Regions from separate parts of the Microbacterium sp. NPDC076895 genome, predicted to be linked through region 3. Evidence: predicted binding sites of a transcription regulator. Region 3 holds the regulator's gene; each other region holds the start of a gene.

Region 1 (2,265 bases), on a different contig from region 3:
CGTGGTGTTCCTGTGCCGCGAATGCGGGGTGACCTGGGACTGAAGTCTCAGTCGAGGCGAACGTCGTCAGCGTGCCTCGCAAGACTCCGTCCGTAGCGCTCCGTGAGTTGAACCATCAGATCCGGCGTCTCACGGTCGAGCCCGAACACGTAGCCCGGGAAGTCCAACTCCTTCTGCGCTTCCCAGATGTCGTCGTGCCGGTCCGGCGAGTACAGGTGCGCCGGATTTCCGACAGCAACCCACGCGATCGGCACGACTGTTTCTGGGGGAAGAACGGTGCGCAGGTGAACGACCGCGTTGATGCGAACCTCGCTGCGCTCGCCGATTCGCGCACCGTTGAAGACGCGCGTGCCCGTGGCGAGGAACACCTCATCAGCCACGGTGGCTCCCGAAATACTCGCCATCGGTCCGACCAGCACGTGGTCGCCGATATGGACGGGATCTGTCGCGCTCGCCCGGATCAGCGCGTTCTCCATCACGATGACGCTCTCACCGATCGTGATCGCACCGCCCTCGGCCGTGATGACCGCGCCGTGCAGGACCTGCGAATGCGCGCCGATCGTGACGTCCCCCGAAATCACCGCGCTCGGCGCGATGACGGCCGTGGGATGGATGCGGGGCTGCGCCCCGAGGTGCTCGAACCGCATCGTTCCTCCTCGATCGGTGTCAGCGTACCGCGTCGGTGCACATCCCAGGCTTGCGCGTTTCGTACATTTGTTCTATACTAATGAGTAGCAGCGCACGTGCCCATGGAGCGCTTCCGGCGGAGCCGTCTGGCTTCACGATTCTCGGAGCAGCATGGGCACCCCCGCATCCCCCGACCGACACCGCGGTCCTTCCGTGTCGTCGCGGGTGCACGGTCGGGTGACCGCTTTGGTGGATGATCTGGTTGCGACGCGGCGGAAGATCGCAGCGTTGCAGGCCCGTGAAGCTCGGTTGCTCGCATACGGAGTTGATCTGGCCCTAGAACGGGCCGCGGAGCTCGGATCCTCCCGGTCCGGGTCAGACCTCGGCATCCGCGAGATCGCTGCCGAACTGGGCGCCGCAATGCGGGTCAGCGACCGCACCGTGCAGAACCGCATGGGCGACGCATCCGCCCTCGTCGGCCGCTTCGCGGGAACCCACACCACCCTCGAACGCGGCGAGATCGACACCGCCCACGTACGGGTCATCGTGGACGCCGGTGCCGGCATCAGTGATGACACGGCGCGGGCCCACTACGAACAGCTTGCGCTCGAGATCGCCCGCCACGAGAGCCCCAACCGACTCCGGGCTGCCGCCCGCGCGATCGCCGCGAGTATCGACCCCGACTCCCCCACCCGACTCAAGCGCCTCGCAACCGACGCCCGCACCGTTCGTATCCAGGACCTCGACGACGGACTCGCCCGCCTGGTCGCCGACCTCCCCGCACCGCTCGCGTACGCCATCCACGATCGCCTCACCCAAACCGCCCGCCACGTCCGCGACACCCGCGACGCGGTGCCCGGCGACGAACAGAACCCGGCCGAACCGGCATCAGATGACCGAACAATGGATCAGCTGCGCGCAGACGTGCTCGCCGACCTTCTGCTGACCGCCACCCCCACAGCCCACGGCGACGCTGATGTCACAACCCGGATCACCGGACGGGTGCAGGTCACCATCCCCCTCCGGTCCCTGGCCGGAGCCACCGACGAACCCGGCATCCTCGCTGGCTATGGTCCTGTCGACCCCGCCCTGATCCGCGACCTCGCCGCCGCTGCGCCCGGCTGGGACCGCGTCTTCACCGACGCCGACACCGGACTCCCCGTCGCCGTCGACCGCTACCGACCCGACGCCGCGCTGAAACGGTACCTGTCAGCCCGAGACGAACACTGCCGCTTCCCCGGATGCCGACGCCCCGCCCACACCTGCGACATCGACCACACCATCGACGCCGCCCGCGGCGGGCCCACCGACCCGTGCAACCTCGCCCACTTCTGCAAACGACACCACACCCTCAAACACGACACCGCCTGGACCGCAAAGCAGCTCCCCGGCGGAATCCTGGAATGGACCAGCCCCACCGGCAGGACCTACAACGACAACCCGGCACCTACTGTGCGGTTCATACCCGATCCCGAACCGACACCTGCACCCGCGCCCTTCTAGAGGCGATCTCGCACGCCGTTCCAGAGGCGATCTCGCACGCCCTTGCGCACGCAACGCCGCAGGCGCGGGGCCGATTCGGCGCAGCGCTGCCCTGCACTGCTGCGAGCGGGCTACCGTGGATGCGATGGCACTTTC
Region 2 (2,265 bases), on a different contig from region 3:
CTCGTTCTCGTCCGCGCCGATCCCAACCATTAGCGGGACGGTGACGGTTGGGTCCACGCTGACCGCGAACCCGGGCACCTGGAAACCATCCGCGGCCCTCTCCTATCAGTGGAAACGCGACGGCAAGCCCATCGCTGGCGCGACTTCCAAGACCTACAAAATCCCCCTCACCGACGCCGGCAAACCGATCACTGTGACCGTCACAGGGAGAAAGAGCGGTTACAAAACCACCAGCAAGACCAGCAGCAAGAAGACGCCTCCGCAGCTGTCGTTCTCCGCCGCGCCAACACCAACGATCTCGGGAACGACGAAAGTCGGCTCCACACTTACCGCGAAACCGGGAACGTGGAAACCATCCGCGACGCTGACCTACCAGTGGAAACGCGACGGCAAGCCCATCTCCGGCGCGACCAAACCGTCATACAAGCTCACCGCGGCAGACGCCGGCAAACCCATCACCGTTACCGTCACAGGCACGAAGGTCGGCTACAAGACCACCAGCGAGACTAGCAGCAAGAAGCTCATCGCGAACTCAGTGTGGAAAGTGACGTCGAAGGGCATCGGCCCAGTGGCGCTTGGGTCCAGTGCAGCAGATGCCGAGAAGGCCCTCGCTGGAACTGGTCACAGCGTTATTGAACTATGCAATAGCTGGAACGACTGGGCCGTGGTGGCATGGACGGATCTACGAACCGGCAAAGTAACATCGATCGACCTCGTCGGCCCCCCCGGAAAGGATTCCCCGAAGACCGACGCAGGAATTACTCTCGGCACCCCCGAGTCGACTCTCAAGTCCCGCGGCTACAAGCTCATACGCAATGACGATCTGCATTGGTACTCGTGGACCGAGAACGGCACCCCTTTCATGGCGGAAGCGCTCAGCGGAAAGGTCCACCGACTGAGCGTAGGCAGCAACGAGCTCCCCTGGGACTATTGCAGCTAGAGGATCTCGCAGGCCGAGTGCCGAGCGTGACCCTCCCAGCACTCGACTGTCGGTGCGTGCTTGTGCTCATTGGCGCGGCATCCTGACTCATGAACAGATCACAGTACGGGAAAATTCATACATACGTACTAATATGGCGCCGCTTAACCCCGAACCAATGTCGGAGGCCGGTGTCATGATTAGTACATGCATTCGAACTGGGTTATCGAGTTCAGCGAGGCGCAGACCGCCGAGCTGACCTCGATCCTCGCTGCCGTTCAGCAGGCGGATGCCGCGCTTGCCGCCGCCGAAGCGGCCCGCGTCCGCGCTCTCGCTCGCGCGGGCGAGTTGGCTCGCGAGGTGTCGGCGGGCAAGCCGTCCCGGGTGCGCGAGCACGACATGGCCCTGCGCAGCATCGCCGCCACGATCGGGGTTCCGTCGCGCGTGTCCGACCGGTCGATGCAACGCCAGATCGGCGAAGCGACGCGGCTCGCCGAACGCTACCCCGGTACCCTCGAAGCCCGCAGCCTGGGCGAAATCACCCGCCAGCACGTCTATGCGATTCAGGATGCCGCCGCCGACCTGCCCGACGAAGCCATCCCCGCCTTCGAAGCCGAAGCACTCGAGCGATGCCGGCGCGACACCGTCGGTCGCGTCAAGGCCGAGCTCGAGATCCTTGCACAGCGGATGCATCCCCGCAGCTTCGCCGAACGGCACGCCTCCGCGCGCGAAGACCGCCGCATCACAGTCAGCCCCCTGCCCGACGGGATGTCGTCGCTGTACCTGGTCGCGCCCACCCCGGTCATCGCGGGCATCGACGACCGCCTGCACCAGATGGCCACCGTCATCATCGACGTACGCAACGCGGCCAAAGCGGCAGCCGGCGCTCCAGCTGGCGCTCCAGGAGAAGACGGCGCCAGAATCCCGGCCGACATCCTCGCCACCGATACTCGCACCCGCGCTCAGATCCGCGCCGATATCGCGGCCGACATCCTCCTCACCGGATCCCCCTTCGCCGACCCCACCATCACCGGCGACGGACCCGGCACGCTCGGCGCGATTCGCGCGAAGATCCAGGTCGTCGTTCCAGCCCTCAGCCTCCTCAAGCCCGAAGGCGACGAGAACCGCCACGCAGAACCCGCCGACCTCGTCGGCTACTCCCCCATCGACGCCGAAACCGCCCGCGCCATCGCCGAAGCCTGCGATACCTGGTGGGAACGCCTCGTCACCCACCCCGTCACCGGCGTCGTCCTCCACACGAACGGCTACCAGCGCACCTCTGCCATCGACCGACATCTGCGAGCACGCGACCGGCACTGCCGATTCCCCGGATGCCGCCTCCCCGC
Region 3 (2,265 bases):
GTACGGTGCGTGACGGCGCCGCACTCGGTTCAGCAGCCCTGCTCACTGCGTATACGCGAGGGGGATAGCCAGCTGCTGCCCTGCGCTCACGACGCTTCCCGTGAGGCCGTTCAGTCGGGAGATCTCAGCCACGACATCGCGGGGGTCGGCATCCGGAGCGATCTCTTGTGCGATTGACCACAAGGAATCGCCCGCCGAAACTGTGACTGTCTCGAAGGTTCCCGACGGTGCCGAGGGATCGAGGGAAGCCAGGGCGGCCCCGCCTCCCCAGATGACCCCGAGGATCACCAGGACCGCCGGAAGCGCAGCAAGCGCCGTCAGGACGGCGCGACCGCGAGCGGTCAGCCGAAGCTGGGTCGCAGCGGGTCGCACCGCAGTCATGGTCGTGGGTGCGGAACCGAGAGCAATCGTCGTCATGTCATCCTCCGTTATCTCGGGGAGAGATTCGCATCCACCGCTCGGCCGGGAGGGGTGGATACGAATCTCTATTCCGAAGTTATCTTCGAGTATTGTGTCTGTCAAGTACGAACCGTCCCGCAAATCTTTCGAACACGACACGCGGGACCGGAACGCACGAAACGGTGTCGAGGCGGTTACGGTTTCGATGAAGACAGGTCATCACCAACCTCCGACATTCGAAGAGGAGTGCGGGCGGATGCGAGCAGCGACAGGAGCGGGGCACATGAACGAGGAGCCGTCACGGGAGCGCACGGGCACGCGGCGGCGTCGCAGCCTCAGCGAGAAGCAGCTCGCCATCCTCGAGGTGATCCAACGATCGATCGCCCGAAACGGCTACCCGCCGAGCATGCGCGAGATCGGCGACGCGGTCGGACTCAAGAGTCTCTCGAGCGTCACGCACCAGCTCAACCAGCTCGAGCTCAGCGGATACCTCCGACGCGATGCCGGCAAGACGCGCGCGATGGAAGTGTTGATCGATCTTCCGGGCATGGCAGCCGAGAACCCCGCAGACTCCGCCCCGGCAGTCGGTGACGCCGCCATGGTTCCGCTCGTCGGCCGCATTGCCGCGGGAGTTCCGATCACTGCGGACCAGCAGATCGAGGAGATCTTCCCGCTACCCCGCCAGCTCGTGGGCAAGGGAGAGCTGTTCATGCTGCGTGTGAGCGGCGAATCGATGATCGATGCTGCAATCTGCGACGGCGATTGGGTCGTCGTGCGCTCCCAGGCGACAGCAGACAATGGCGACATCGTCGCCGCGATGCTCGACGGTGAAGCGACGGTCAAGGCCTTTCGTCAGCGGGACGGCCACACCTGGCTCCTCCCCCGCAATTCCGCGTTCGAGCCGATCCTGGGTGACGAAGCGACAGTTCTCGGCAAGGTCGTGGCGGTGCTTCGCGCGGTCTGAGCCGCATCAATCGCCACAATCGGGTGAGGCGCGCAGACCGGTCTTCCGCCAGAATGGGGCCCATGAGCTCGCCGACGCCCGAAGACCTTGAATCGCGCATCCGCGCGCTGGAAGCAGAGAACGCCCGCCTGACGGGACGAACCTCTCCATCCGGAGGCTGGTGGCGAGCCGCGCTGTCAGCATTCGTGATCGTGATCGCCACGATTCTCGTACCGGTATCGGTGGTCACCACCTGGGCGCGCGTGCAGCTGGTCGACGAAGAGGCATTCGTGTCGACGTTCGCCCCACTGACCGAGGATCCCGCGGTCCAGGAGCTCATCGTCGATGAGGCCACCGCCGCGATTGACGAGCAGGTCGACTTCGCCGGTCTCACCGATCAGGTCTTCGACGGTATTGAGGACCTGGGACTGCCGCCAGCAGCGGCAACGGCGCTCAACGCGCTGCGCGCTCCAGCCGCTCAGGGCGTTCAGAACCTCGTCAACTCTGCGGTCGAGCGCATCGTCGCTTCGGATGCATTCTCGGATGTCTGGGCCTTCGCGCTGCGTGGGGTCCACCGCTCGATCACGACAGTCGCGACAGCGGACGGCGGCGGAATCCTCGTCCTCGACAACGACGGCCTCGGGATCGCCCTGGGACCGATCATCGATCAGGTCAAGCAGCGCCTCACCGACAGCGGGGTCGGCATTGCCGGGCTCATCCCGACGATCGACAAGACGATCATCATCGGCGACGGGGAAGCACTCATCGCCTTCCGGACCGTCTACGCACTCGCGGATGCCGTCGGCTGGTGGCTCTCGATCGTCACCATTGCGCTGTTCGTTCTGGCCATTGTCATCGCACGACGTCGCAGCGTTGCCGTGATCGGCACGGGAGTGGGGCTGTTCATCGGCGGCGGCATGCTC

Evidence for each region. Region 3 encodes LexA, which represses DNA repair genes until DNA is damaged. Its sites were predicted from a motif close to TCGAACANNTGTTCGA; they were not measured.
Region 1: a site for LexA is predicted at 707-722, ahead of AB0O89_RS09605 (DUF222 domain-containing protein). Genes of this name have one in related genera too.
Region 2: a site for LexA is predicted at 1,056-1,071, ahead of AB0O89_RS03315 (DUF222 domain-containing protein). Genes of this name have one in related genera too.

The regions. Positions count from the first base shown of each region.
Region 1 is NZ_JBFBMQ010000009.1:66,105-68,369, forward strand. It holds gene AB0O89_RS09595 (hypothetical protein) at 1-43, shown strand, start outside; gene AB0O89_RS09600 (gamma carbonic anhydrase family protein) at 48-647, opposite strand; gene AB0O89_RS09605 (DUF222 domain-containing protein) at 865-2,130, shown strand; gene AB0O89_RS09610 (siderophore-interacting protein) at 2,255-2,265, shown strand, end outside.
Region 2 is NZ_JBFBMQ010000003.1:3,903-6,167, reverse strand. It holds gene AB0O89_RS03320 (hypothetical protein) at 1-940, shown strand, start outside; gene AB0O89_RS03315 (DUF222 domain-containing protein) at 1,127-2,265, shown strand, end outside.
Region 3 is NZ_JBFBMQ010000008.1:103,996-106,260, forward strand. It holds gene AB0O89_RS08935 (LysM peptidoglycan-binding domain-containing protein) at 43-417, opposite strand; gene lexA (transcriptional repressor LexA) at 683-1,363, shown strand; gene AB0O89_RS08945 (hypothetical protein) at 1,426-2,265, shown strand, end outside.